DNA from 3 places in the Paenibacillus sp. DP01 genome. Region 1 is predicted to be linked to each of the others. Evidence: riboswitches for the same ligand, from Rfam matches in the RefSeq annotation. Region 1 holds a riboswitch; each other region holds the start of a gene.
What was found. A riboswitch is a leader RNA that binds a small molecule or an ion and turns the genes downstream of it on or off. The one in region 1 is predicted to bind glycine.
Positions count from the first base shown of each region.

Region 2: it holds a riboswitch for glycine, as region 1 does, so the genes downstream of both, ACH59B_RS19310 (sodium:alanine symporter family protein) here and gcvT (glycine cleavage system aminomethyltransferase GcvT) in region 1, are expected to answer to the same signal.
Region 3: it holds a riboswitch for glycine, as region 1 does, so the genes downstream of both, sdaAB (L-serine ammonia-lyase, iron-sulfur-dependent subunit beta) here and gcvT (glycine cleavage system aminomethyltransferase GcvT) in region 1, are expected to answer to the same signal.

Region 1 is NZ_CP173059.1:4,231,136-4,240,907, reverse strand. It holds gene gcvPB (aminomethyl-transferring glycine dehydrogenase subunit GcvPB) at 1-912, opposite strand, end outside; gene gcvPA (aminomethyl-transferring glycine dehydrogenase subunit GcvPA) at 909-2,264, opposite strand; gene gcvT (glycine cleavage system aminomethyltransferase GcvT) at 2,389-3,489, opposite strand; glycine riboswitch at 3,666-3,858, opposite strand; gene gcvH (glycine cleavage system protein GcvH) at 4,161-4,559, shown strand; gene ACH59B_RS18525 (PTS mannitol transporter subunit IICB) at 4,986-6,464, shown strand; gene ACH59B_RS18520 (BglG family transcription antiterminator) at 6,547-8,631, shown strand; gene ACH59B_RS18515 (PTS sugar transporter subunit IIA) at 8,628-9,062, shown strand; gene ACH59B_RS18510 (mannitol-1-phosphate 5-dehydrogenase) at 9,059-9,772, shown strand, end outside.
Region 2 is NZ_CP173059.1:4,411,200-4,420,971, reverse strand. It holds gene ACH59B_RS19345 (response regulator transcription factor) at 1-142, opposite strand, end outside; gene ACH59B_RS19340 (sugar phosphate nucleotidyltransferase) at 303-1,658, shown strand; gene ACH59B_RS19335 (thioredoxin family protein) at 1,851-2,366, opposite strand; gene ACH59B_RS19330 (beta-glucoside-specific PTS transporter subunit IIABC) at 2,502-4,358, opposite strand; gene licT (BglG family transcription antiterminator LicT) at 4,585-5,433, opposite strand; gene ACH59B_RS19320 (LacI family DNA-binding transcriptional regulator) at 5,667-6,638, opposite strand; gene ACH59B_RS19315 (glycoside hydrolase family 1 protein) at 6,850-8,307, shown strand; glycine riboswitch at 8,572-8,666, shown strand; gene ACH59B_RS19310 (sodium:alanine symporter family protein) at 8,825-9,772, shown strand, end outside.
Region 3 is NZ_CP173059.1:463,728-473,499, forward strand. It holds gene ACH59B_RS02060 (Ig-like domain-containing protein) at 1-938, shown strand, start outside; gene sdaAA (L-serine ammonia-lyase, iron-sulfur-dependent, subunit alpha) at 1,019-1,918, opposite strand; gene sdaAB (L-serine ammonia-lyase, iron-sulfur-dependent subunit beta) at 1,908-2,597, opposite strand; glycine riboswitch at 2,809-2,923, opposite strand; gene ACH59B_RS02075 (DUF6359 domain-containing protein) at 3,138-4,739, shown strand; gene ACH59B_RS02080 (ABC transporter ATP-binding protein) at 5,072-6,103, shown strand; gene ACH59B_RS02085 (ABC transporter ATP-binding protein) at 6,081-7,007, shown strand; gene opp4B (oligopeptide ABC transporter permease) at 7,022-7,990, shown strand; gene ACH59B_RS02095 (ABC transporter permease subunit) at 8,028-8,927, shown strand; gene opp4A (oligopeptide ABC transporter substrate-binding protein) at 8,971-9,772, shown strand, end outside.

The DNA of each region.
Region 1 (9,772 bases):
CTGCTTTACGCCGACGGGTCCAGCGCCCGGGCCCCCTCCACCGTGCGGAGTACTCATCGTTTTGTGCAAATTGAGATGCACCACATCGAAGCCCATGTCCCCGGGGCGGGTAATCCCCATGATGGCGTTGGAGTTTGCCCCGTCATAGTAGAGCAGACCACCTGCGTCATGCACGATCGCGGCAATGTCAGTAATTTGCTTCTCGAACAAGCCCAGCGTGTTCGGATTGGTCAGCATGAGCGCAGCGGTGTCGTTGCCTACCGCTTGGCGGAGCGCGTCCAGATCCACCAGCCCCTCAGGGGTGGAGGGAAGGGTGATTGTTTCGAAGCCCGCTACGGTTGCACTGGCGGGGTTCGTACCGTGCGAGGAATCCGGCACGAGCACCTTGGTACGTCGCTCACCACGTGCCTCGTGGTACGAGCGAATCATCATCAGCCCGGTCCATTCGCCATGGGCGCCAGCAGCGGGCTGGAGCGTGACGGCATCCATGCCGGTCAACGCAGCCAGATCGTTTTGGAGCGTATGCAGCAGATCCATAGCCCCCTGGATGCTATTCTCCGGCTGATATGGATGAATTTTAGCGAAGCCTGCGTAACGGGCGACATCCTCATTCACTTTTGGATTGTATTTCATCGTACACGAGCCAAGCGGATAAAACCCGTTGTCGACGCCGAAGTTGCGCTGGGACAGGGCGGTATAATGGCGAATAACATCTACTTCGTATACCTCGGGTAATGCCGCAGGTTCGCTGCGCAGCGCATAATCCGGCAAAAGCTCTGCCACCGGGCGACGAGGAACGTCGCACTCGGGAAGGGAATAAGCGATGCGACCCGGACGGCTCAATTCAAAAATGAGCGCTTGATCGTGTTCCTTCAACAGCTCTTGTTTCTGGTCCGGTCCGGTGTGTGTCATAGCAATCCCTCCAAGGTGTGTACAAATTGGTCGATCTCTTCTTTGGTTCTTTGCTCCGTCACTGCAATCAGCATGTGACCCGCAAGTTCCGGATAGTCCCGGCCCAAATCATAGCCTGCGATAAATCCAGCAGCTAGCAGATTGTCCTGAAGTTGGCTCATATTCGTACCTTCAGGCAGCCTAAGGGCGAACTCGTTAAAGGTCGGTGCGTGAAACGAGGCAGTTATGCCATTCAAGCTCAGCAATTGTTCTAACGCATAGCGGCTTTTATGCAAATTCAGCTCGGCTACTTCCTGGATACCCTGTTTACCCATGACAGACAAGTACACAGATGCAGATAAAGCAAGCAACGCTTGGTTGGAACAAATGTTAGACGTGGCCTTTTCGCGGCGGATATGTTGTTCCCGCGCTTGCAAGGTCAGCACGAAGCCGCGTTTGCCGTTGCGGTCCGTGGTTTGGCCTACGATACGCCCAGGGATACGACGCATATGTGCCTGAGAAACGGCAAAGTAACCGCAGGTTGGACCGCCGAGGGAGGACGAGATCCCAAGCGGCTGCGCGTCTCCTACAACAATATCCGCGCCCTGCTTACCGGGCGCCTCCAGCAAGCCAAGTGCCAATGGGTTGGCACTGACGACCATTAGCCCCTTGTGTGCATGGATCAGGTCAGCCATCGGCTTCAGATTTTCCACGGCTCCAAAAAAGTTGGGGCTTTGGATCAAGACAGCCGCCGTCTGTTCCGATACGGCCGCGGCAAGCGCATCGACATCCGTTACGCCGTCCGAACAGCCGATCTCCACGATGTCCAAGTCCAATCCGCGCGCATAGGCTACCAATACCTGGCGTGCCTCTGGATGGACAGACCTTGATACGATAAGCTGTTTACGGCGCGTGGCTGCGGCGGCCAGTGAGCCCGCTTCCGCCAGAGCTGTCGCTCCATCGTACATGCTGGCATTCGCTACTGCCATGCCTGTCAATTCGCAAATATACGACTGGAATTCAAAAATGGCTTGCAGCTCGCCCTGGCTTACTTCCGGCTGATAGGGGGTGTAGGCTGTGTAAAATTCGGAACGTGAGGTGATGTGCTGAATGACGGACGGAATATGATGATCATAAATACCTGCACCAAGAAAGCTGGCATGTGTGTCTGTATTGGCGTTGTGTCCGGCCAGCTCGGCCATGTGGCGAGTTAAGGCTCTTTCGTCAAGCCGAGAGGAAAGAGGGAGTTCCCCTTGGTATCGAATTGCCTCTGGAATGTCACTGAATAAATCATCAATGGATGATACGCCCACCACACGCAGCATTTCGGCTTGATCTTGTTCGGTCATGGGGAGATAGCGATGCTGCTTCATAAGTTCTGGCTCCTTTCGAAAAGCAAAATTTAGATAGTAAATTAGCTAATACATAATCGTAGTTGGAAAATCCAGAATTTCGTATCTGACATGATCATTTTTTTGAAATGAAGAGGATTTAGGATCAGCGTGGCCGCTTATAAAAGGGGGCTGCGACCACTTCCGCACGCAGGCGTTTACCTCGAATTTCGACCTCTAACGGTGTAGATAGGGTGCTAAAACGACTGTCCACCAGGGCTAGCCCCAAATTACGCTTCAAGGTGGGCGATTGAGTCCCCGTTGTGACCTCACCAATGTGTTGGCCTTCCGCGAAGACTGGATAATGAGCGCGCGGGATACCGCGGTCAATCATTTCCAGCCCGATCAACTTGCGAGGAATTCCTTGTTCTTTCTGGTGTTGCAGTGCTTCTCTGCCGATAAAATCTCCTTTATTCAGCTTGACGAAGAAACCTAAACCAGCCTCAAGCGGTGAAATGGTGGCAGATAACTCTTGTCCGTACAGCGGCAGCCGTGCCTCAAACCGTAGTGTATCGCGAGCACCAAGCCCAGCGGGAATTAGCCCATACGATTCACCGCAACGAAGCAAACCATTCCACACGGCGGGCGCTTCCTCAGCAGGTATATAAAATTCAAAACCGTCTTCGCCGGTATATCCGGTTCGGGAGACGAGTGCTTTTGCTCCGAACAATTGCACGTTCTCATGGAATCGGAAAGATGCCAGATTCGTAATATCTGTATCTGTCACGGCTGCGGCAATATGTGCTGCTTCCGGACCTTGTAATGCCAGCAATGCGATCGCATCAGACACATTCTCCAGATGAACCGATGCAGGTACGTGGCGCATGAGCCAATCCCAATCTTTGTCGATGTTGGAGGCATTCACAACGAGCATGTAGCGCTCTGGTCCTTTGCAGTATACAAGCAAGTCATCCACTACGCCTCCATCGGGGTAACACAGGAGTGAATATTGTGCCTGGCCCGGTTCCAACTGGCTGACATCATTCGTGGTTACCCATTGCAAAAAAGCCTCGGCTTCTTTGCCCTCAACCAAAAACTCGCCCATGTGCGAGACATCGAATAAACCCGCGCGTTGCCGGACGGCCTCATGCTCTTTTTGGATGCCGCTAAACTGAACGGGAAGCTCCCACCCGCCAAAGTCAATACAACGAACCCCGGGCTGCGTCCCGTAAGACGAAAATAATGGTGTTCTTCGCAAATTAGACATTTTTTCACTCCTATCCAGTGTAATCGGCTAAACAAAAAAGACAGGCTGAAAGAAACGTATAGACGGCAGTCCATACTCTTCTTTCAGCTCTGTCCTTGATACCAGAAAGTTACCCCGGTGTGAACCAGGTTTCCCCTTGGGTGATCCGCTCTAATCGCGAATGCTCTCCAGAGATGCGTCCGGCAGAGGTCCTTTTGCCTGAGAGATTCACCTGCAATGCAAGTTTACTCCTTCGGCGCTACCTTTTGGATCAACGGTAGGTTACCCGGTTTTGCAGGTAACAAGTTGATCCGAGTTCGCGTGCACAACTGTCTCAGAAACGACAACAGCTATGCGAATTTTTTGGGTAGTCTCTCCCTCCGCGTTCATCCGCGTTTGCAGTTGTCGGGGTATTTCCAAAAGCATTTGCTATAACCCATTAATACGCAAATTCATTCAAAATGTCAATAAAAATGTCATATAAAACAATCCAAAAAACATTTAATGTATAAATAAGGATATGTAAGCGTTTGTTACAAGTTATCATTTTTTAATATTCTATGCTATATGAGATAACATGAAGTATTTTTGTTAGTATTATTGACATGATTGCTCATGTTGTCATAATCTTAACCTGTCTAATACAGGTGATTAAAAGCATTTTATTCATGTGGAAGTGAGGCGAAAGCAGGATGAGTGAAGTGAAACGGGAACTTTGGTATACAGACGAACATGAGTGGGTTCAGCGCACAGCAGACGGGACGTTGCGGATCGGCATTACAGACTTTGCACAGCATCAACTGGGTGATATTGTTTTTGTGGAATTACCTGGGGCGGGAGCAACGATTGAACAGGGGGCAGAGATTGGTACAATTGAATCGGTGAAGACCGTATCCGACCTTTTTGCTCCGGTGGCGGGAACCGTATTGAAAGTAAATGAAGCTCTGGAAAGCACACCTGAGCTGGTGAATGAATCTCCCTATGAAAAGGGTTGGATGATTGAAGTAGAGATGGGCAATGATGTCGAGGAAGCTCTGAGCAAGCTGCTGTCTGCGGATCAGTACGAGCAGTTGATTTCGGATGAACAATAACGAGCAATATAAGATGGAATATTAGCGCTTTATTCTAAATTTTTATATGGATATTGAATTGAATAAAAGCATCGTTAGTCCGCTCGTTTTGTGTATAAAATAGTCGCTATGATCTGACATGGCGGCTATTTTTTTGTTGTCTTTTAGAAGACGTAATTACGTCGATTTATTAGATTTAGAGGTGAGCTCCTCTACATAAGGTGCAGATTTACAGCACTGTTTTTTCGACTAATTTCTATTGTTATCGGTCATATTAAGAAGAATTATGCAGGTATAATACGTTGTCCGTTATTTTAAATTTAAATGTTGTCATCAACGTTCATGACGAAAGTACGTTTTCATTTCGTTGATGAAGATAGCGCTGTCATTTAGTATGAATTTTAAGAAAAGGTAGTGATGCTATTTACTCACAAGGAGGATATGAATATGAGCACAGTGGACACAAAGTCCAGTTCAAGCGGTGGCGCTCGTGTCGCCGTACAACGTTTTGGCCGTTTTCTCAGCGGTATGGTTATGCCCAATATGGGGGCCTTTATCGCATGGGGATTAATTACGGCCCTTTTTATTCCGACCGGGTGGTTTCCGAACGAGGGTTTTGCACAACTGGTTGATCCGATGAAAAATTATTTGCTGCCGCTATTGATTGGTTATACAGGAGGCACAATGATTCACGGACAGCGTGGAGGTGTGATCGGTGCCATTATGACGATGGGTGTCATTGTGGGGGCCGATATCCCGATGTTCCTGGGCGCAATGGTAGCTGGCCCGCTGGCTGCATGGATCTTGAAGAAGTTCGATAAGGCCATTGAAGGCAAAGTCAAATCAGGTTTTGAAATGCTGGTCAATAATTTCTCGGCCGGGATTATCGGTGCCATTCTAGCACTGCTCGCTCATGTGGGGATTGGCCCGGTCGTTCAAACCATCAGCCAAGTATTGTCGGCAGGGGTACAGTTTCTCGTAAATGCAGGGCTCTTGCCGCTTGTCAACCTCATTATTGAGCCCGGAAAAGTATTATTTCTCAACAACGCACTGAATCACGGAGTATTGAGTCCGATTGCGCTAGAGGAAGCTGCAAGAACAGGAAAATCCGTTTTGTTCATGCTTGAATCCAATCCTGGGCCGGGGCTCGGTATTTTGCTGGCCTATTGCCTGTTCGGTAAAGGCTCTGCGAAGTCGTCTGCTCCTGGTGCAGTTATCATTCATTTTTTCGGCGGGATTCATGAAATTTATTTCCCTTACATTTTGATGAAGCCGATTCTAATTCTCGCTGCTATAGCAGGGGGCGTTGTGGGAACCTTCTGTTTTATGTTGACAGGTGCCGGACTGGTTGCTGCTCCTTCACCAGGCAGTATCATTGCTTATTTCCTGATGACACCAAAAGGCGGATATTTGCCGATGCTGAGCGGTGTAATCGCTGCTGCAGTCGTATCCTTTGCTGTTGCCGCAGTATTGCTCAAGACAGGTAAGCAAAAGGAAGAGGGGCTGGAGGAAGCTGCATCCCGCCTGAAAGATATGAAAAATCAAAGCAAGGGTGCAAGTGCTAACGCCACTGTAATGGAAGATAACCACGCATCTGATCGTGCTGCTGAGATTGCCGCAGATCGAATGCTCAAGGATAAATCCGAAGTGAACAAAATTGTCTTTTCCTGTGATGCAGGTATGGGTTCAAGTGCCATGGGAGCTTCAATTTTACGCAAAAAAATGAAACAGGCGGGCGTGGGCGTTACGGTAACGAATACGGCAATCAGTGAAATTCCACAGGATGCGGACATTGTCATTACGCAAAAAACATTAACAGACCGGGCTAAAACGGTAGCCCCGAATGCTGAGCACATTTCCATTGACAATTTTCTGAAAAGCCCTGAATACGAAGCGCTGGTTGACCGTCTGAAATCCGACTCTTAATCCCTATAAAGTCAGCCGTCTGTGTACAGTTTGTATTTCCTGCTGAAAGGGAATAGAGCTTGGGAAGGAACGGTATGCGCTTATGAATATTACGAAACGACAATCTGACATCGTGGAGTATCTTTTGGGGCAGCCCCATGAGGTTACGGCCGGAGAAATTGCCGAGAAGATTAATGTCAGCACAAGGACGGTCCATCGGGAACTTGGCGCAGTCGAGTGCTGGTTGGCGGCTCATGAGGTAAAGCTGGAGAAAAAATCAGGGATCGGTATCTATGTGGATGCCGACCCGAATCAGCTTGCAAGTCTACGGGAGCAGTTGCTGCAAACGAAGTCAGACGATTACTCGGCTGAGGAGAGAAAGATTGTAGTGCTGTGCATGCTGCTGGATACACAGGAGCCGATCAAGTTACTGGCGCTGGCATCGGATTTGAAAGTCACAGTAACTACGGTCAGTCATGATCTGGACGAATTACGAGGCTGGATTGCAGATCGAGGGCTCGTGCTAGTGCGCAGACGGGGATACGGTGTCGAGATTACAGGACGGGAGATAGACAAAAGACGGGCGATTTCTGAGCTGGCTCTCGAATATTTGGATGAATCGGCTCTGTTTTCCAGTCGTGAGGAGCTTCGTCCGGTGACACGTGTCACTGAAAAGTTGCTGGAGATGATTGGCAGGGAGAACTTGCTAACCGTGGAGAACGCCCTCTGGCAGCCTCATGATCAATGGCTGAAAAACATGGTGGAAAGCAAATATATGGAGTTGCTGATTCAAATTTGCGTGTCACTGGCACGTCTACGACTCGGGTACGTTGTAGATCATCGTGCCTCCCTCCCGTATTCGAAGACAGATTCGGAGGAGAATATCATGCTGCGCACAGCTATGGTAGAACGCATATGCGCAGAGTTGTCGGCGGCGCTGGCTATTGACTTTCCAGACCAGGAACGAAGTTATTTCAGGTTGCTGTTCCGTGATGCTGAGGATCATTCCACCCGGTTGCTCCCACTGGATGATCTTATACTGCTGGAGTTGGTTCATGAGTTGATCCGTCGTGTGGAGGCAGAGACAGGCACACCACTTGCAGAGGACCGCGTTTTGCGTGAAGGACTGATAGCCCATATGGCTCCGGTACTCAAACGTTTGAGGGAAGGAAAGTCCATCCGCAACCCTCTCCTTCAGCAAATCCGCAAGGATTACGGCAGCTTGTTCGACTCGGTCAAAAAGGCTGCGGCGGATATGACCGAAATGGAAGTACCGGATGAAGAGATCGGATTTCTGGTCATGCATTTTGGCGCTTCGTTGGAGCGACTGCGACAATTGCAGCGGGAGGTTCGAGCCATCGTAGTCTGTACGAGCGGAATTGGGTCCTCCAGACTTCTGGCAACCAGACTGGCCAAGGAGCTACCACAGATCAAAATCGTGGATAGGGCCTCATGGTACGAGGCAACGCGGATTCCGAAGGAGGATTATGATCTGATCATTTCGACAGTGGAGCTGCCGCTTGAACCGGATCGTTATCTCAAAATCAGTCCGCTGCTGACGCAAGAGGAGAGTGACCGTCTGCGTCATTTTATCCAGCATATTACACTCAATCAACTCAATGACCATCCTCAGGAACAGGCTGTTCAGCCCGGCCAGGGCATGGAGTGGCTTACCGGTCTACGGAAAAGCCTTGAGGAGATTGTACACATTGTACAGCAATTTCAAGTGTACCCGCTGGAAAATCAAGGGATGGATATGTTAGCCACTATAGAGGCTATCTGCATGTTGGAGGCAGTGCGGGGAAATGTCACAGAGCCTTCTGTTGTTGCTGAACAACTTGTAGAAAGAGAGCGTCAAGGGAGTCAGGTGATTTCTGATACCTCCGTTGCTTTGATTCATACGCGCAGTCCCTATGTTCGCCAGCCTTCGCTGACCTTGTATAGGCTGGCTGAGCCGCTGCTGGCGGATGTAGATGAGCAGGTAGAATGCGTTCTGCTGATGTTGGGACCTCGTGAGTTGCCGAAAGAAAGCTTGGAGGTATTGAGCGAGATTAGTGCATTACTGTTGCAGGAAGACATGATTACGCTACTGGAACACGGTAGCAGGGATCAGATTGCCAATTATATATCGAGTGAGCTGGCTGAATTTTTCCACAGTAAATTAGGGACAGGGAGGAATCTAACGTGAGTATTATGACGATAGACAAAATAAAAATGAACGCAACCGCCAAAGACAAATATGAGGCGATTCGTATGGCAGGACAAATTCTGCTGGATGCAGGACATATTACAAGTGAGTATATTGACAAGATGCTTGAACGCGAGGAGATCGTATCCACCTATATTGGGAACGGGCTGGCTATTCCACATGGTACCAAGGAATCCAAGACGCTTGTTCAATCCACTGGCATCTCCATCGTTCAGTTCCCGCAAGGCGTAGATTTCGGGAAAGAAAAAGCATACATGGTGATCGGCATTGCAGCCCAAGGCGGCGATCATATGGAGATTTTGACGAGTATCGCGGTGGTATGTGCGGAGGAAGAGAACATGGATAAACTTCGCAACGCAGTGGCTCCACAGGAAATTATAGATCTGTTCGAAAGTGAGCTGGAGTTATGAGAGCTGTTCACTTTGGAGCAGGAAATATCGGTCGTGGCTTTATTGGGCTGATTTTGTCACGTGCAGGCTATGAGGTTGTCTTTTCAGATGTCAACGAGACCCTTGTATCTGAGTTACGCCGCCGCAAGCAGTATACGGTAGAGTTGGCGAATGATACGAAGGATACGGAGACAGTTACGAATGTAACCGCGATTGACGGTAGAGATGCATCGGCTGTAGCGGACGCGGTAGACCATGCTGATCTGGTCACGACCGCGGTAGGGGTTAGCATCCTCAGGCATATTGCAGCAGGTATTGCCGAGGGCATAGCGCGGCGGGTAGAGCGAGGGGCAGGCCCGCTGCATGTGATTGCTTGCGAAAATGCAATTGGGGGCAGCGCCCAACTAAAAGAGCATGTTTTTGCACTACTGGATGAGGCGACTCGTGCCAAGGCAGAGTTTTCGGTTTATTTTCCCAATGCCGCTGTAGACCGGATTGTGCCGATTCAGCATCATGAGGACCCGTTGCATGTGCAGGTAGAGCCTTTTTACGAGTGGGTTGTGGATCGCTCGCAAATGGCTCCTGATCATCAAGAAATTGAAGGCATTCTTTACGTGCAGGATCTGGAGCCTTACATTGAACGCAAGCTGTTCACGGTGAATACGGGCCATTGCGTGGCAGCCTATATTGGTTATGTCGCAGGTTATGCCACGATCCAGGAGGCCATGAAG
Region 2 (9,772 bases), 180 kb from region 1:
CCGGCTTAAAGTGCATTAATGTAGGAATTGCGAGTTTACAATCATAGATTAGTTCGGTATGATAGCCTTCCTCCTGAAGATGAAGAGCAATCATATCAGCCAAACTTTTTTGATCTTCAAGGATGAGTATTTTTATAGGCATGACTGACATCTCCTGTACGGACAAAGATACCATTAACATGGCATAACTATGTATGTTCTACGATGATACATACTTATGTATTCGGCAAAAGCACGAAAAGCAAACAGTCCAATAATGTAAGAAAATATGAATTTAGAGGAAGAAGGTTGCATCTTTGCGAATGATTTTATTATCCGGAGGCTCGGGTAAACGTCTATGGCCCTTATCCAATGTGAACCGTCCGAAGCAGTTTCTTTCCATCCTACGTCATGACGAACGGCCGGAAAGCATGCTGCAACGGATATGGAGGCAGTTGGATGAGGCGAATTTGGCAGATCAAGCCTATTTTTCTACGAGTGGAACTCAGGTCGAACTGATTCAGGGACAAATTGGTGGAGACGCTGTAGTGATTGAGGAGCCGACTCAGCGGGATACCTTCCCGGCCATTTCCTTGGCTACCGCTTACTTACATGACATTGCAGGTGCATCACGTGACGAGATCGTGGGGGTCATGCCGGTGGATGGCTATGCGGGGGATGAATTTTTCGAGCATCTGCGCAGGCTTCCTTCCATATTAGAGCAATCAGGAAGCCATATCGCGTTGATGGGGGCTGTCCCAACGGAGCCCTCAGATAAATATGGATATATTGTGCCTTCAGCTCCTTTACTTGACCAGGAATATTATAGGGTGAGTTCATTTGTAGAAAAGCCCGATCTGATTCGATCTGAAGCCTTGATCCGTGAAGGAGCCTTATGGAACTGCGGAGTGTTTGCTTTTAGACTCGGCTTTTTATTGGATGTGCTGGCGCAAATGAGTTTACCAGCCGATTATAAAACACTTTCGACAAATTACGCAGACTTGCCTAAAACCAGCTTTGATATTGCGGTAGTAGAGCACACTCGTAAGCTCTCCGTGCTCCCATATCATGGAGAGTGGAGGGACTTGGGAACGTGGGATTCGTTGGTGCGGGAAGTAAGTTCAAAGCTAAGCGGTCCCGGATATATTTCGGAAGCATCACATGACTCGCATATCATCAATGAACTGGAAATTCCGGTTAGCATCTGGAATGTCCCAAACATTATTGTTGTTGCTGGGCCGGATGGCGTGCTGGTTACGGATCGACAATCATCAACAGGAATTAAGGATATGGTGGCAGAAATTGAAATTGGACCGCGTTTTGAGGAGCGATTCTGGGGTAAGCAAACGGTCTTGTCCCATCAACAAGCGGCAAGCGGGTTACAAACGGTCACCAAACGTGTTGTCATTTCGAACGGGAGATTTATCAGCTATCATGAGCATCAGTTCCGAAAAGAGGTTTGGACCATTGTTTCAGGAACCGGAAGCGTCTGTATCAATGGGATGACACAGACAGTCAGCCCTGGTATGGTCATCGTTGTAGAACCTGGTACCAAGCATTTTATAGGTGCAGTAGAGGGAGATTTGGAACTCATTGAGTCACAAATCGGACATATCGTAACCGAAACGGATATTATTCGATATGAATTTCCCGATTCGATTGATGCTCGAACTGTATAATGCGCCTGCAATATAGGAACGGATGGGTATAAACAAGGCTTATCCGAAGCGAGTGAAGAGAGCTAGGAACTATTTTTAATCAGCTTGATGATTTGGACATTCTTAATAAAAGGTATTCATGCGTTGTTCGCTTGAATACCTTTTTTGCATGAACAACTCTATTATTCTCAATGAAATGGATAAAAAAGAGGCTTATAAAATGAGTTTTTTGGAGGTTAGCCATTCTTTTACGGCATCTGTACTGAGATCTCTTTTTGGCGTCCATTCTATTTTATCCACCAGCTTGCCGTTCCTGAATTCTGCAATCGTGGGGGTGTATTTTACGTTGTAATCTGCTTTGAACTTATTCCATTGGGATTTGTCCTTATGGATTTTGTGAACGTTTAAAAAAGTAATTTTGGAGCCCAGATTATACTGTTCAATCATCTTGTTAAAGTTAGGCTCAAACCGATTGCAGTCGCCACAACTGGGTCTGCCAACATAGACAAATACACTTTGATCCTGCTGAATCAATTGTTTAAAACCATCCATTGTAACCGCATTCAAGTGGTCATATATTTCGGGGTAATTGCTTTTGCTCGCTTGGATCTCTTTATCTTTCTGCTGAACTACCTGCTCCAGGTCTTGAAATTTAACTACAGCTGAAATAGCGATACCAATGATAAGCAACACAATGACACTTAACCCGGCGATATATCCTTTTTTCACAGAAATCCTCCTTTTTTTACAATCTCAAACTTACAATATATGATATTTCCATTTTTCGCTGTAACACTTGTCTCATGATGTATAAAAAAAGAAGCTTTCCATTAGGAAAGCTTCTTTTAGTCTGAAAGTTAAACGTTAGACTACAACGGTCAACAAGTAATCCTCACGCTTCACTTCCGTTTCCATGGTGTTCAGTACATCCAGGTATTGAGCGGAATTGGTTACGATGATCGGCGTAGTCGTTGTATAGCCTGCCGCTTTAATTTGTTCGATATCAAATTCAAGCAACAACTGTCCTTGCTTCACCACATCACCCTCTTTGACGCGTTTGTCAAAGAATTGTCCTTTCAGCTTCACTGTATTAACACCAACGTGAATCAAAATTTCTGCTCCGTCATTGGAAGTAATACCGATGGCATGTCCGGTCGGGAATACTGTTGTAATCGTTCCGTTAACCGGAGAAGTCAGCACACCCTCTGTAGGATCGATCAAGATTCCTTTTCCCATAGCGCCTGAAGCAAAAGCAACATCAGAAGATTGTTCCAATGACAGCACTTTACCTTGCAGCGGACTTACGAGGATTTCCTTTTCGATGGCTACTTCTTTTTTTACGGGTGCTGTTTCTGTTTTTGCAGCTACTTCTTTTGGATCATCAAAGCCCAAAATCATAGCCAATACAACTGCAAGTAAAAAGGCAACGAGTAAGCCGATAACAACCCACAAGAACCCAGCTCCAAAATAAGTTGGCAACGCCAGTAAACTAGGCAGGGAGAAGGATTTTGCAGTTGCTCCGCCGGAAGCGATAATCGCGCCCCCAATACCACCAGAAATACAAGCATAGATGAAAGGCTTTTTCAATTTCAAAGTTACACCATAAATTGTAGGTTCAGTAATCCCGAATACAGCTGCCAGTGTAGAAGAACCAGCCAAAGCTTTCATTTGAGTATTTCGTGATTTCAGGAATACCCCCAGTGTTGCACCTGCTTGAGAAAGTACGGCTGCTGTAAGCATTGGAAGCATCGTGTCATAACCCAATGTTTGAATATTGGACAGCATAATAGGAACGAAGCCCCAGTGTACGCCGAAAATAACAAATACTTGCCAGAATGCCCCAGCAACAGCTCCGGCAATCAATGGGCTTAAATTGTACACCCATGTAAAACCGTTCGCCAAGCCTTGACTGATCAGGTTACCGACTGGACCAAAGGCCAAAAACGTCAACGGAACAACAACTAGCAGTGATAGCATAGGGACGATAATGTTTTTAACCGATTGATGAACAAAGGAATTAAACCAACGTTCCACATAGGACTGTACCCATACCGCGAGAATAATTGGGATTACGCTGGAACTATATTTTATCAGAATGATTGGAATCCCGAGAAAAGCCAGTTTTGCCGGATGGTCCACCGCTGCAATAACATCCGGGTAGACGAGGGCTCCAGCAACTGCGACCGATACAAAAGCATTCGTCTTAAATTTACGGGACGATGTAATAGCTAGGAATATAGGCAAGAAATAAAACACGCTGTCCGAAGCGGCGTTCAGAATGAGATACGTACCGCTTGCAGTATCAATCCAATGGAGCGACGCAATTAAGGCCATAATCCCTTTGAGCAAACCAGCTCCGGCAAGAGCACCCAAGAGAGGTGAGAAAATGCTGGAAATGATATCGACCGCTTTGCCAAGAAAATTCGTTTTTTCGGAAGATTCTTCTTTTTTCGCATTTGGATTATCTGCATCCTGCAGATTTGTTTCTGCCATCATATGCTCAAAGACCTGACCTACATTGTTACCAATGACCACTTGGAACTGGCCACTGCTTTCCACCACTGTAATGACACCAGGTGTTGCTTCCAGTGCAGCTTTGTCTGCTTTTGTGCGATCTTTTAATTTAAATCTCAAGCGTGTAGCGCAATGGAATACCGAATTGACATTCTCTTCGCCGCCAACGAGAGTCACTATTTTTTTGGATAGCTCTTTATCACTCATGTTCAGAACTCCTTAAGTGTTATTCTTGCTACTGATAGGATTTACCGTTTACATTTGTTGCTGAGATGCGCCGGCGTGCATCTTTTTTAACCTTGTAAACAAGAAAAACCTAAACTCGTGGTGAAAACTGCGCACTCCTCCTATAAGGGAACGTCGATTTCACCATCAGTTTAGGTTTTGCCTGCCTTACCAGTCACAATCCATGAACCATGAGGATATAAAGTTTTTAGCCTGATATGTTATTACGCTCAGTTACCCGATGAATGTGAATCGTTAGATATACATACTCATCTTTGCTTAAATATTGATCATATGTTTTTTCCAGATACTCATTAATTTTTTGGGCACAAGCAAAAGCCTCGGTATATGTTTGCTTTACCTGGTTGTACAAAAATTCTTCACCACTGTGAATAACCTCTTTGCGAATCACTCGCATTGCAAAATATTGCAAATGGGTCAAAAATCTCGAATAGCTAAAAGAAGACTCATCCAGCACAATCCCGTAATGATACGTAATAATATTCAATATGTGTTGGACAATCTCAGTCATTTTTAGTGTAGCCTTCATTTCGTTACCGTCGATCCGCGCATTCACCATATGCAAAGCGATAAATCCCGCTTCGTCTTCGCCCAATTTTACACCGAGCGTATTTTCAATTTTTTGTAGAGCATCCAGCCCAACTGCAAATTCTTTTTTGTAAAAGCGTTTAATTTCATACAGCATCGCGTTTTTGAGTGCCAATCCTTTTTCTTCCCGCTGTATGGCAAAATGAATATGGTCGGTCAATGTTAAATAAATGTTATCACTTAACTCCGTATCCAGCACTTCGGCTGCATGGGTCACGATTTCATTCACGACCTCCAGATGAGACACAGGAATATCGTTTAGCAGCTCAGTTAGTCTGGCCGTGAACTCGTTTTCATTTAACATGAAAATCTTATCTATTTTATGATCATCGACTTGGTCCCCAGCCACCTTTTTGAAGGAAATACCTCTTCCCATGACGATGACCTCTTTGCCTTTATCGTTTTTAGTCAACAGGACGTTGTTATTGAGCACCTTCTCAATAATCATTGAAGTTCCCCCTCCCATCCTTTACCAATAAAAAATGCCCAAGCACAATTCAACACTATTGTTAGCAATAGCACTCAATTGAACTCAGGCATTGCCCGCATCACCGGTCACAATCCTTCGATATAGTGCTATTGTAGCACAAAAAAAAGCGATTTCAACATATTTTATTCTCTTTCGACAAAAAATATTTCAAATCAAGGCCCATTTGCCTAATTTGCAAGTCAATTGTGCCCTTAAGTGGTCGTACGCTCAATGAGACTGTATTCTAGCGAATGAAGCTCCATTTGGCGTCCAATCAGCTGAGGGGAAAGCATGAAAAAGGCATTTTCCGCCTGAGCCATAATGGGATTTTGAACCGTTGTAATCCCCATGGTGTGCGCCAGCTCCGTGTTATCAAACCCAACAATCGCCAGATCTTCCGGTACCCTCAGCAATTGTCTGCGCGCTTCGCAGAGAATACCCACTGCTACATAATCGTTAGCACACAAGATAGCCTCCGGAAATTCCTCCCGATGCTGTAACAAATTGCGCACGACCTGTTCGCCATCACGAATGTTATAAATAGAAGAATAGTTCCAGTGTGGCAGCATCGGCAGATTGTGTTCACTCATGATCTGCTCATAGGCTCGTTGTCTGCTGTGAGTATTGATGCTGCTTGGACGACCAAAAGCATTGGCTATACGTGTATAGCCTTTTTGTATCAAATGTTTTAATGCTAACATGTATCCTTCATACTGGTCCATAGCGACGGAGCGAATATCAGTATGCTCCATTCGTTGCCATGCCACGATCGGTCCATATTTGCAATAGGTACTCAAAAAATCAGTGTCATTCACGCAGGAAATGATGACCAGCGCATCGACTCTTTTTCTTTTTAAATCCTCGAAAGCTTGAAGCTCTTTCTTTTTGTCTTCTCCCGAAGTATAAATAATGGTTTGGAATTCATATTGGCCTGCGATTTCCACAAAGCTGTCCAGAAATGCCAGCACAATTTCATTGATAGTTGAAGTGATGATACCAATCTGAAGCGTCTGACCCTTGGATAGAGAGATCGCATTCCGATTAGGAACATAATCTAATTCCTGCATGATTTTTAAAATTTTAGCTCTAGTTTCGTGACTTACATGGGGGGACTGATTTAACACTCTGGAAACCGTAGCTTTGGAAAAGCCTGCCAGTTTTGCAATTTGATCAAGATTCGACATGATGCTTCTCCTCACCTAAGAAAAAAATACTTGACATGAAACGCGTTACAACAATTAGGATGCTTTATGAGGGCATTACGTCTATTTTAAAGCATCTGTCGATGCATTTCAAAGGAGAACGGTTACCGTTAGTTATGGATTCGCATTGCAGCACCTGACGGGTTACTGACTAAAGTGAAAACATTAAATTAAGGAAAGAGGTTTTCATACCATGACGAAGACGCTAAAAGGATTCCCGAAAAACTTCCTCTGGGGCGGGGCAACTGCAGCCAACCAATTGGAAGGTGCTTTTGACGTAGATGGAAAAGGTCTGTCCAGCGCAGACATGATAGCCTATGTACCTAAATCAGAACGTAAGAACGATCATGCTATAGAAATTTCGTCCGAACGACTGGAGGACATCTTGGCAGGGAAGGTAAACGCCCGTTTTCCAAAGCGTGAAGGTGTGGACTTTTACCACCACTACAAAGAAGATATTGCCTTGTTTGCAGAAATGGGCTTTAAAGTATTCCGGATGTCCATCCACTGGTCGCGGATTTTCCCGAATGGATATGATGCCGAGCCGAATGAAGCGGGATTGCAATTCTACGACAATGTATTCGATGAGCTGCGCAAGTATGGTATTGAGCCTTTGGTAACACTGTCGCATTATGAAACACCGCTAGGTCTGACACAGAAGTATAATGGCTGGTTGGGACGCGAAGTCGTGGATCATTACGTAAAATATGCCGAAACGGTATTTACACGCTATAAGGATAAAGTAAAATACTGGCTGACCTTTAACGAAATTAATGTCATGACTATGAGCCCGTTTACAGGCGGAGGTGTGGTTATTGACCGTGTAGAAAACAAGCAACAAGCGATATATCAAGCATTGCACCATCAATTTGTAGCAAGTGCATTGGCGACCAAACGGGGACATGAGATCATTCCGGGTGCTCAGATCGGCTGTATGCTGGCCCGCATTGAAAGCTACCCACATACGTGTAACCCAGAAGATATCCTGAAAGCACAGCATGAAAATCAAATGAACCTGTTCTTTACGGATGTGCATGCTCGTGGGGGATATCCCAACTATATGAACCGCTATTTTGAAGAAAATAATATTGTGATCCAGACAGAACCCGGCGATGCCGAAATTTTGAAAAATAACACGGTCGATTTTATCTCATTTAGTTACTATATGACCTTGACCGTATCGGCAGGGCCAGAAGGCGAAAAGGCAGCAGGGAACCTGATAGGCGGTGTGAAAAATCCGTATCTGCAGTCTTCCGACTGGGGATGGCAGATCGATCCGATCGGCCTGCGTGTTACACTGAATACGTTTTATGATCGCTATCAAAAGCCACTGTTCATCGTGGAAAATGGCCTGGGTGCGTATGATAAGGTAGAAGAAGACGGCTCTGTGCATGACACGTATCGCATTGATTACTTGCGTCAGCATATTGCCCAAATGAAGGAAGCGATTGCTGACGGTGTTGATCTGATTGGTTACACCAGCTGGGGACCTATCGACCTTGTGAGCATGTCTACGTCCGAAATGTCCAAGCGCTACGGATTTATTTACGTTGATCTGGATGATGACGGTAACGGAACGCTTCAACGCTCCAAAAAGGACTCATTTAACTGGTATAAAAATGTGATAGCAACCAACGGTGAAGAATTATAATTCCATATCGTTTTGGCGGGTACAGCAGAGAAAATCCTCAGGATGCAATCTGCTGTACCCGCTTTTTGTATAGACACTCTATTGATTCTTTCAGAGGGCTTCACAAATTTTTCACTTGTAATAAGCTGAAATTTTTCTGTATAATGAATAAAAATTTCATATGTCTGGTTGATGTTTGCGGGAGATGGAATGAAAGTTCCAACCGAAGGGGCAAAACTCTCAGGTGCTTAGGCTGATTTACAGCAACGAGCAGGGACCGTAAACGGACAGAACTCTGGAGAGACCCTTAATTGGGCGCCGAAGGTGCACCGCAGATCACATCTGCTTAAACTCTCAGGCAAAAGGACAGAGACGCGAATAACCTGTGACAGGGATAGCCCTAGGCTTTTTATAAGCTTTTAGAGGTGAAATCCTGCACAAGATGGTTGTATTTTTTCGTGCCTTTAACCTCTCCAAGAGTCGAATCAACAGATTTGACTCTTTTTTGTTTTCTACTATGCTGAAGGAGCGGGTTGAAATGAATTTGGTACATGTGTTAGAAACGATTGACAGTTGGATGTGGGGAGCGCCGCTTCTAATTCTCGTCATGGGCACTGGGTTGTGGCTAACGATCCGTCTGAAGATGCTTCAGATTATTCGATTGCCCTTAGCGCTCAAGCTAATTGGTAAAGCGCCGGACGAAGGCAGCGGGGATGTCAGTAGCTTTGGAGCATTGAGTACGGCACTTGCAGCTACTGTAGGTACGGGAAGTATCGTCGGTGTCGCAACAGCGATCAAACTGGGTGGGCCCGGTTCATTATTCTGGATGCTGGTTGCAGCTTTTTTCGGGATGGCAACCAAATATGCGGAAGGGCTATTATCCGTTAAATACCGTGTTAAAGACCGGAACGGACAATTTTCGGGTGGACCGATGTATTATATTGAAAATGGGCTTGGCCGCCGTTTCAAGCCGCTGGCGATGTTGTTTGCCTTTTCTGGTATTCTTGTAGCACTATTTGGAATCGGTACTTTTCCGCAAGTAAAGGCTATCGTTTCTTCTACGGAAAGTAGCTTTGGCGTGCCAACAGTAGTTACAGCAATCATTATTTCCGTGTTGACGGCTGTTGTTACGATTGGAGGACTCAAAAGTATCGCCAAGGTATCCACAAAGATTGTTCCATTCATGTCGGGGCTCTATATCGTGGTTTGTTTAATCGTACTCATTAAGTTTGCAGGAGAGCTTCCTCATGCGATCGCACTAGTATTACAAGGGGCTTTCTCGACAACATCTGCGACGGGTGGATTTGCCGGAGCCACGATTATGCTGGCGATGCGAAGCGGAGTTGCCAGAGGGATCTTTGCAAATGAAGCTGGTTTGGGAAGTGCGCCAATCGCAGCAGCAGCAGCTAAGACGAAATGGCCCGCAGAACAAGGGCTAATATCCATGACGGGCGTTTTTATCGATACGATGATTATTTGTAATTTG
Region 3 (9,772 bases), 2.0 Mb from region 1:
CTGCAACTCTGACGGCTACTTATGCGGATGGACGCAAGGAAGACGTGACACAGGATGCGGAGTGGGCTTCAAGCGCGGAAGATATTGCTTCTGTGTCCAAAGGAACGATTACGGGTAAAGCAGCCGGTAAAGCGGTTATTACAGCGACCTATAACGGCAAAAAACTGACAATAAACGTACAAGTGGGTCTTGTGGACCGTCTGGAAACAGACTCGCGTGTAATTGCGCTTGGTGCTCAGGAAACAAAGCAGCTGAAAATAACAGGCGTTAAGAGTGGTGGCACAAAAACAGACGTAACCAAGGACGCCACTTGGACTACTAGTAATGTAAAAGTAGTTGAAGTTAGCGAAGGTTTGATTAAAGCGAATGCAAGCGGTAAGGCAACGGTCACTGCTTCATATGGCAAGCAAACCATTACGTTTACGGTAGAAGTGGACGTAGCGCAAAAGATTGAAGCGGATGCCATTGCGTTATCACTAAAATCCGGGGATCAAAAAACGATTGCGATTGTAGTTAAATCCAGTGATGGCAAAGAAAAGGATGTTACAACCCAAGCTGAATGGAAAACGTCCAACTATAAGGTAGCCACCGTCAAAAAGGGTCAGGTTACCGCGGTCAGCTACGGTAAGGCTAACATTCAGGCGAAGTTTGGCGGTAAGGTGATCAGCGTACCTGTTGATGTTGATACGCTTAAATACCTGCAAACGGACGAAGTCGCCTTGACTTTGAAGGCAGGGCAGCTGGCCAAAGTTACGGCTACAGCCACGTATAAGGATGAGTCGGAGAAGGATGTTTCCAAACCTGCTGTCTGGTCCTCGTCCAGAATTATTGTTGCGACCGTCAAAGACGGCAACATTAAGGCACAGGGCAAGGGCAAAGCTGTAATTACAGTGAAATATGCAGGTAAAATGACGAAGGTACAGGTAACCGTTCAGTAATCTGTTAAAATGAAAAGAAAAAGAGCAAGCATACGTCTAGAGACGATATGCTTGCTCTTTTATTTTTTAAAGCTTAGAAGCTACGATTTATTCTTCTTGGTTGATGTGTTGCGTGTCAGTGATTCGGTCAAACGCTTGCCAGTGGGTGTCTGGGCCAAGCCGCCTTTGGCGGTCTCGCGGTGCTTTGATGGCATTGCGCTGCCGACTTCAAGCATCACGTCAATGACTTCGTCAGACGGAATGGCGCTGCGTACACCCGCCAAAGCCATATCCGCTGCGGCAAGTGCGGTCACGGCTCCCAGCCCGTTGCGCACGATGCACGGAATCTCGACGAGTCCGGCGACGGGGTCGCAAATCAGACCGAGCGTGTTCTTGAGCGCTAGGCCTACGGCGTGAACGGCCTGCTCAGGTGTGCCGCCGCGTAGCTCGACCATAGCTCCAGCGGCCATCCCGATGGCTGAGCCAATCTCAGCCTGACAGCCTCCCTCCGCGCCGGAAATGAAGGAATTGTTGGCGATGACGTAGCCAATGGCTCCGGCTGCGAACAAGCCGTGCACCATATGCTCATCATCCCAGCCGAATCGCTCCTGCGCACTAATGAACACACCGGGGATGACTCCACAAGAGCCAGCAGTGGGCGTAGCCACAATACGCCCCATGGACGCATTAACCTCCGACACGGAGAGCGCATAAGCCATGGCGAGTGCGGAGGCGTCGCCGGAGCAGGTTTCCCCTGCCCGCAGATACTCGGCCAGACGCTTGCCGTCACCGCCCGTTAATCCACTGCGGGATACGGTGTCTTGTGTCTGACCACGATGAACGGCCTCCTTCATGACTTCATAATAATCAGACATTTGGCGGAAGATCTTTTCTTCCGTTGTATTCGTCTCTTGTACCTGCTCTTGAATCATCAGGCGGCCAATCGTGGTGGATTCCTCCGCGCATATGGCGCTGATTTCATGCAGATGGCTAAATCGCATCAGATTCAGCTCCTTTTTTCAAATTAATCATTTTAATTTCGTACATATGTGGTAAGGATCGTAGTTTTGCGATCAGTTCAGCCGTAGGAGGACTGTCCGTTTCGATGGCGGTAAGTGCTTCACCATCTCGGCCTTTGCGATCCACATGCATATAGGCAATGTTAATGTCGGCAGCGCCGAGTGCTGAAGTCACCGCACCTAATGTGCCGGGCTTATCCGAGTGAAGAAGCACCAACGTAGCCAGCTCCCCGGTCAGGTTGACTCGGAATTCGTTGAGCTGCTGGACATGGATGCTGCCGCCGCCGATGGAGGAGCCCAGCAGTGTGCGCTGATTCTCACCCTTCCACAGTTCAAAACGGACGGTATTTGGATGGGGCGCGGGTAGTCCGCTGACGGCAAACTCCACGGCCATTCCAGCCTGCTCCGCCCATTGCTCGGCATCTGGAATTCGGTGGTCGTCTGTATCGTAATTGAGCAGGCCTGCGATGAGTGCTAGGTCTGTACCGTGTCCTTTGTAGGTGTCGGCGAAGGAGCCGTACAGTGTCATGCGGGCACGGTCCGGCTGCATCCCGAGCCAGTGACGGGCAACGCGTGCAAGCCGCACCGCGCCTGCAGTGTGTGAACTGGAAGGTCCGGTCATGGCCGGACCGATAATGGAAAATACATCTTTGAAACGCATGGTGTGGCCCCCTGTATGTTCTAGTACCATAGTATATGGTATTTCCGCGTTTGTGCGCAGCTATGACGGTTCCTAATGCTGACGTACAATGTGAGCGCAAAAAAGGACAGGATAAGGAAGTTTCCCTTATCTCTGTCCTCGTTACCTGAGAGTTTCGTGCGGTGTCCTTACCGCCTTACCCCTTGGGTGGCTTGCGCTCTCTCCAGAGTTGCGTCAGATGACGATACATGGACCTGAGAGATTATCCGCCAGCCGGGTGCTGACGTCTTGCTCCTTCGGTGCCGCCAGCGTGTAAGCCCCTGGACAGACTCTCCCGTCATCTTCATTCGCGTATACCGTTCTACATATCTTTATTAGCGTAATGTATGCCGTGCTCGGTGTCAATCGCAGGTTTCAATTTTTACATAAACAGGCGAGTTTCCGATAAAAAAGATTAAAATTTACATATTTATGGATGAAATCAGGAAGGAATTAGAAGATTGACAGCTAATCTGATAGAGGACAAGTACATTTATGGAATTATAGGAGGGATATTGACGTATGGTAAAAGGCTTGCGGTTCACAGGTTCACGCTTGAAAGGGGTGCTGCATCTAGCAGCGATCGTATCGCTGTTGATTGGGATCCTCGTTCCATTCGGTCAGGTCAAGGCAGAGGGAGCATTGACAGTAGACGAAGCACTTCAGCGCCAAGGCAGTGGAGGTACAGTGACGGTGGAAGGCTACATCGTCGGACATGCTACCGGATCGAAAACAGCTAATTTTTCTGCTCCGTTTGCGAATGATTTTAACGTACTGATTGCTGACCAGGCCAATGAACGTAGCACATCTAATCTATTGGATGTGCAGCTGACATCTGCGTACAGAGGGCAATTTGGGTTAACAGGTCATCCTGAACTGGTCGGCAGCAAAATTCGCGTGACAGGTACGCTTGGTGCCTACAATAATTTTGGTGGAGTAAAAAGTCCAAGCGCTGTGGAACTGGTGAGTGGAAGCGAGCCGGGGGAACCAGGTCCTGGCGAACCTGAGCCTGGCAACCCGGGTCAACCCGGTACTACACTGCCGGATGGAAAAGGCAAAAAGGTGCTGTTCGATAATACGCACGCACAGACGGCTGGTGCAGCAGATTGGGTCATTGAAGGCGCCTTCTCCGACTTTGCCAATGGATTGCGTAATGTAGGCTTTACTGTGGATCAATTGAACCGCCCTATTCCTTTTACTTATGGAGAACAGGCCATAACCTATGATAAGCTGCGCCAATATGATGTGTTCATCATCGGTGAAGCGAATGTGGCCTTTAAGGCATTCGAGCAGGCTGCCCTGCTGCAATATGTGAATAACGGGGGAAGTGTCTTCTTCATCTCCGACCATTATAATGCCGACCGTAACAAAAACCGTTGGGATTCCTCCGAGGTTATGAATGGCTACCGTCGTGGAGCCTATACTAATCCGGCCAAAGGCATGACTGCAGAAGAAGCTGCATCGCCGGCGATGCAAGGATTAACAAGCTCCGATTGGCTGGCGACCAACTTTGGTGTTCGTTTCCGTTATAATGCGCTTGGCGATGTAAATGCTACGGACATCGTAGCCGCAGATCAATCCTTCGGCATTACCAAGGGTGTACGCTCGATTGCCATGCATGCGGGATCTACGCTGGCTATTATTGATCCTACCAAAGCCAAAGGAATTGCCTATATCCCGACAGGTACAAAAAAATGGGGCAATGCAGTAGACCAAGGAGTCTATAACGGCGGAGGCCGTGCGGAAGGTCCTTATGCTGCGATCTCCAAGGTGGGTCAAGGCAAGGCAGCATTTATCGGTGATTCTTCCCCTGTAGAAGATGCTACTCCGAAATATGCACGTGAGGAAAACGGACAGTCGAAAAAGACATATGATGGTTTTAAGGAAGTAGACGATGCCACCTTCCTAGTGCAAACGGTTCAATGGCTTGCGTGGAAGCAGGACTACACGAAATTATCCGATGTGGCAGGTTTAACGCTGGATCAACCGACGAAGCTGCTGCCGTTTGAAGAGCCTGCGGCTTCCACAGAACCGCAACCGGAGCCTTGGTCTGCTCCAGCAGCAGGCTACAAATGGTACGATCCAAGAACGTTCAAGCCGGGCTCCTATGGAGCGGCTTCATAATAAACGCAAAAAATAATTCAGTGTGAGTGGTTGGGTGCTAGTTAGCCGTTTGGTCCTCTGTAGGGGATCAAACGGCTTTTTTGTGATGAAAATTAACCTGTGGTTGGTTATTTTATTACATTTTGTGCCAGGAAGGTCGCGCTACGGCTGGATCATTGATTTTTTAAATGATGTTGATAGCATAATCTTAATTGATATATCCATATACTGGTGATAGGATGTATTCAAATTATTCCGACAAAAACGGTATGTAATGTTTGTGGAAGGTTTTAACATCAAACATGGTGAGAATAAGCAGGACAAGACCATGGAGAATGGAGGAAACGCGCGCATTGAATATCGAGCCTGTGTTGGAGATTAAAGGATTATCCGTATCTTTTCGTATCAACGATCAATACCACCCGGCAGTCGATCATCTGGATCTGACGGTCAACCCCAATGAAGTGCTGGCTGTAGTCGGAGAATCCGGTTGTGGCAAAAGCGCGCTGGCGCTTTCCATCCCACAATTGCATGACATGGAGCGGACACGTGTCGAAGGAAAGGTTCTTTTTAAAGGCACGGATCTGATCCGTCTCTCCTCAGGGCAAATGAATAAAATCCGCGGAGCGGGCATTGGCATGATCTTTCAGGACCCGCTGACAGCACTGAACCCGTTAATGAGCATTGGCAAGCAGATCGAGGAAAATCTCGATTATCATACGTCCCTATCTACGAAGCAAAAAAGGGAACGTGTACTGGAGCTACTGGAAAGCGTGGATATACCCAACCCCGTACGTGTGTATGAACAGTATCCACATGAACTTTCAGGAGGGATGCGCCAGCGTGTGATGATCGCGATTGCCATAGCTTGCCGACCCTCACTTATTATTGCAGATGAGCCGACGACTGCGCTCGATGTAACCATTCAATCGCAAATTCTTGACTTGCTCAAACAGCTTCAACAGGAGACTGGAAGCGGAATTATTCTGATTACGCACGATCTTGGCGTTGTGGCCGAAGTAGCTGACCGTGTGGTGGTCATGTATGCCGGAGAAACCGTGGAAAGCGCTGATGTTTTTGAATTATTCCGGCATCCACAGCATCCGTATACGCGTTCCTTGCTAGCCTCCATGCCGGGATCGCATACCAAGGGAGAATCGCTGCATGTCATTGGTGGCATTGTTCCCTCATTGCAAGATATTCCTCGCAATAGCTGTCGCTTTGCTTCGCGTATTCCCTGGATTCAGCAGAGAATGCATGAAGACCATCCCCGATTAAAAGAAATTTCTCCCGGCCATTGGGTCCGCTGTACATGTTACCAGCATTTTCATTTTGAAGACGAAACAAAGGGAGAGGCTGCTCATGGCACTACTGGAGCTAAATGATTTGAAGGTTCATTATCCGGTGCGCGGTGGTTTTTTCCAGCGTGTTGTTGATCAGGTAAAAGCAGTGGATGGCGTGTCGATCAGCATAGAGGCAGGCCAAACATATGGGCTAGTGGGAGAATCCGGCTGCGGAAAAACGACGACAGGCAGGACGATTATCGGCCTGAATAAGCTGACGAGCGGACAGATTCTTTTTAATGGAAAGGACCTTGCGGCTTTGAGTCGGAATAACCGCCATCCGCTGCGTAGAGACATTCAGATGATTTTTCAGGACCCCTATTCTTCGCTTAACCCGCGCAAGCGCGTATTGGATGTCATTGCTGAACCGCTGCGGAACTTTGAAAGGCTGAGTAATGAGGAAGAGCGTCGAAAAGTGCAGATGCTGCTGGAAAAGGTCGGCTTGAACGCTGATGCGGCCTACAAATATCCGCATGAATTTTCCGGAGGCCAGCGGCAACGAATCGGGATTGCGCGTGCGCTGACATTAAATCCAAAACTGATTATTGCTGATGAACCGGTATCGGCGCTAGATGTTTCTGTGCAGGCACAGGTGCTTAATTTTATGAAGGATGTGCAGCGAGAGTTCAAATTGACGTATTTGTTCATTAGTCATGACCTGGGTATTATCCGCCATATGTGTGACCAAATCGGCATCATGTACCGAGGTCGCTTAGTGGAACAGGGAAGCGAGCAGGACATTTATGAGCGTCCACAGCATTTGTATACCCAGCGGCTTATTGCCACCATTCCCAGTATTGATCCTGCGAAGCGGCTAGAAAATGCTCGAAAAAGGCAGAAGCTTTTATCCTCTTACAAGTCAGAGCTGCCCAAACATTTAGATGCGAGTGGAAAGCCGTTTGCACTAAAATCAGTAAGTCCATCCCATCAAGTCGCGCTACCTTAAGGGAGGTACAGAATATGTGGAAGTTTACAATGCGCCGGCTGCTGGTTATGATCCCTCAACTTTTTGCACTGAGTGTGCTTATATTTTTCCTAGCTAAGGCTATGCCAGGGGATGCCCTGACAGGGCTCATCACTTCAACACCCAATCTGAATCCGGCTGCACTGGAAGAACAGCGGCAAAAACTGGGACTCAATGACCCGGTGTGGGTGCAATATGGGAACTGGCTTGTCCAGCTTGCTCATGGGGATCTGGGTAAATCTTATGTACATAAAATTAGCGTTACCGATTTGATTGGCAGTCGTTTGGGGAACACGTTCTTTCTGGGTGTAGTGATTCTGGTTCTGACGTATCTGATCGCCATTCCGCTGGGAGTACTCAGTGGTCGGTATCAGCATAGTCTGCTGGATAAAACCGTGGTGGGGTATACCTATCTCAGCTTTGCAACACCTCTGTTTATACTCGCGTTGCTGCTGCTGTACGTGTTTGGATTCAGACTTGGCTGGTTTCCAACCAGCGGCAGTGTGGATGTAGGTGTTGAACCGGGGACATGGTCATATTACGTGAATAAATCGTATCATCTCATACTACCGGCGGTTACAGGCGCATTGCTCAGTACGACGGCTACAATTCAATATTTGCGCAATGAGGTCATTGACACACGTCTGAAGGATTTTGTGAAAACAGCACGTTCCAAGGGGGTACCCGAAGGAAAGATCTATTCCCGTCATATTTTCAAGAACTCTTTATTACCCATTGCTGCTTTTTTGGGCTACGACCTGACGGGTGTGATTGCCGGCAACATTTTCCTGGAATCTATTTTTGGTTATCCGGGATTGGGCCAGTTGTTTCTTCAGTCTATCACCCAACGGGACTTTTCAGTCGTGAACGCGCTGGTCATGATCTCCGGCTTCTTGGCACTATTAGGAACCCTTTTATCTGATGTCATCCTGAGCAAGGTCGATCCACGCATTCGAATTGAATAGCGAACAAGTCTAGAGAAAAGGAGGGGTTATGGTGTCTATGCAGGTGGAGGAGGTCTTCTCGCCGGAAATCATTCGTAAATCACCATCCAGTTGGTCTGTACTGCGTCGTGAGCTGGTACGTGACAAAATGGCCTTGATTTCCATTGGATTTGTGGCTCTGTTCTTGATTTTTATATATGCCTCTGTCCTGTTTGTCAATCAGGATGTAGTCACGACGGTCGATTTGGGCGCGATCCGCGAAGCTCCCGGCTCAGTGCACTGGCTGGGTACGGACCGAGCGGGCAGGGATATATTCGGCCAGTTGGTCATTGGGGCCCGCAATTCCTTTACCATTGGCTTTACGATTACTTTGTTATCCGCCGCCATTGGCTTGACGCTGGGCTTACTGGCTGGGTTTTATGGAGGAATGGTCGATAACATCATCATGCGAATCATTGATTTTATCCTAGTGCTTCCATTCTTGATGCTGGTTATCGTATTTGTCAGCATTGTGCCCAAAAGTGGCATAGGGTCCTTTATTTTCATTATGACTGCCTTTTTGTGGATTGGAAAAGCGCGCCTGATCCGGGCCAAGGTACTGTCGGAGCGGGAGCTGGACTACGTGCAGGCTTCCAAAACCCTTGGCACACCCAATTGGAAGATCATCTGGTTGGGTGTGCTGCCCAATCTCAGCTCTGTTGTGATTGTTAATCTAACGCTCAGTCTTGCAGGAAATATCGGGATTGAGACCGGGCTGTCCTATCTCGGCTTTGGCTTGCCAGAATCAACTCCAAGCTTGGGTACACTAGTGAGTTATGCCAATGACCCGGATGTATTGCAGAACAGCTGGTGGATGTGGTTGCCTGCCTCACTGCTTATATTAGTGCTGATGCTGGCGATTAATTTTATCGGTCAGGCGCTCAAACGTGCCACGGATGCCAGACAACGATTGGGTTAAACCGAAGTTCAAGGATAAGGACAACGACAAGGAGGGGTTTACAATGATTAAAAGCTGGAAAAAAGGAATTTTGCCTGTTCTATCTGCCATTTTGGTGCTTTCTTTGGTCGCATGCAGCGGCTCGCCTTCCACTTCGAGTGGAGTAAAATCGTCTGACGGTACAGGTGGGTCAGGGTCCGACAACAAGCAGGTGAATACGACTGCGCTGGCAAAGGCGGTCAAGAACGATAAACCCCCGATTAAGGGCGGCATCATCAATTATGCACTCGTGTCCGACACCCCTTTTGAAGGTATTCTGAATCCTGTATTTTATGATGGAAATCCGGATTTTGAAGTCTTCCAGTTTTTCTACCCTTCCATGTTTTCGATTGATTCCAATCTGAATATTGACGATAAAGGAGCGGCGACGATTTCCTTTTCCGCAGACAATAAGGCGGTGACTGTCAAAATTGATCCCAAACTGAACTGGACAGATGGTAATCCCGTAACGGCAGAGGACTATGCCTTTTCCTATGAAGTGATCGGTAACAAAGACTACGAAGGTCCGCGTTATGATAGTTTTATGACCAACATTGTAGGGATGGAAGATTATCACGCCGGCAAGGCCAAAAACATTTCTGGCATCAAGGTGCTGAATGAGAAAGAGGTTACCATTCATTTTAAGGAACCTAATCCTTCGGTAAAGTCGGGACTCTGGTCCACACCACTGGAGAAGAAGGTATTTCAGAACATTCCTGTGAAGGACATGGCCGGATCTGATCCTGTCCGTAAACATCCGATTGGCTATGGGCCATTCAAAATTAAATCTATGGTCACAGGTGAATCTGTAGAATTCGTCAAAAATG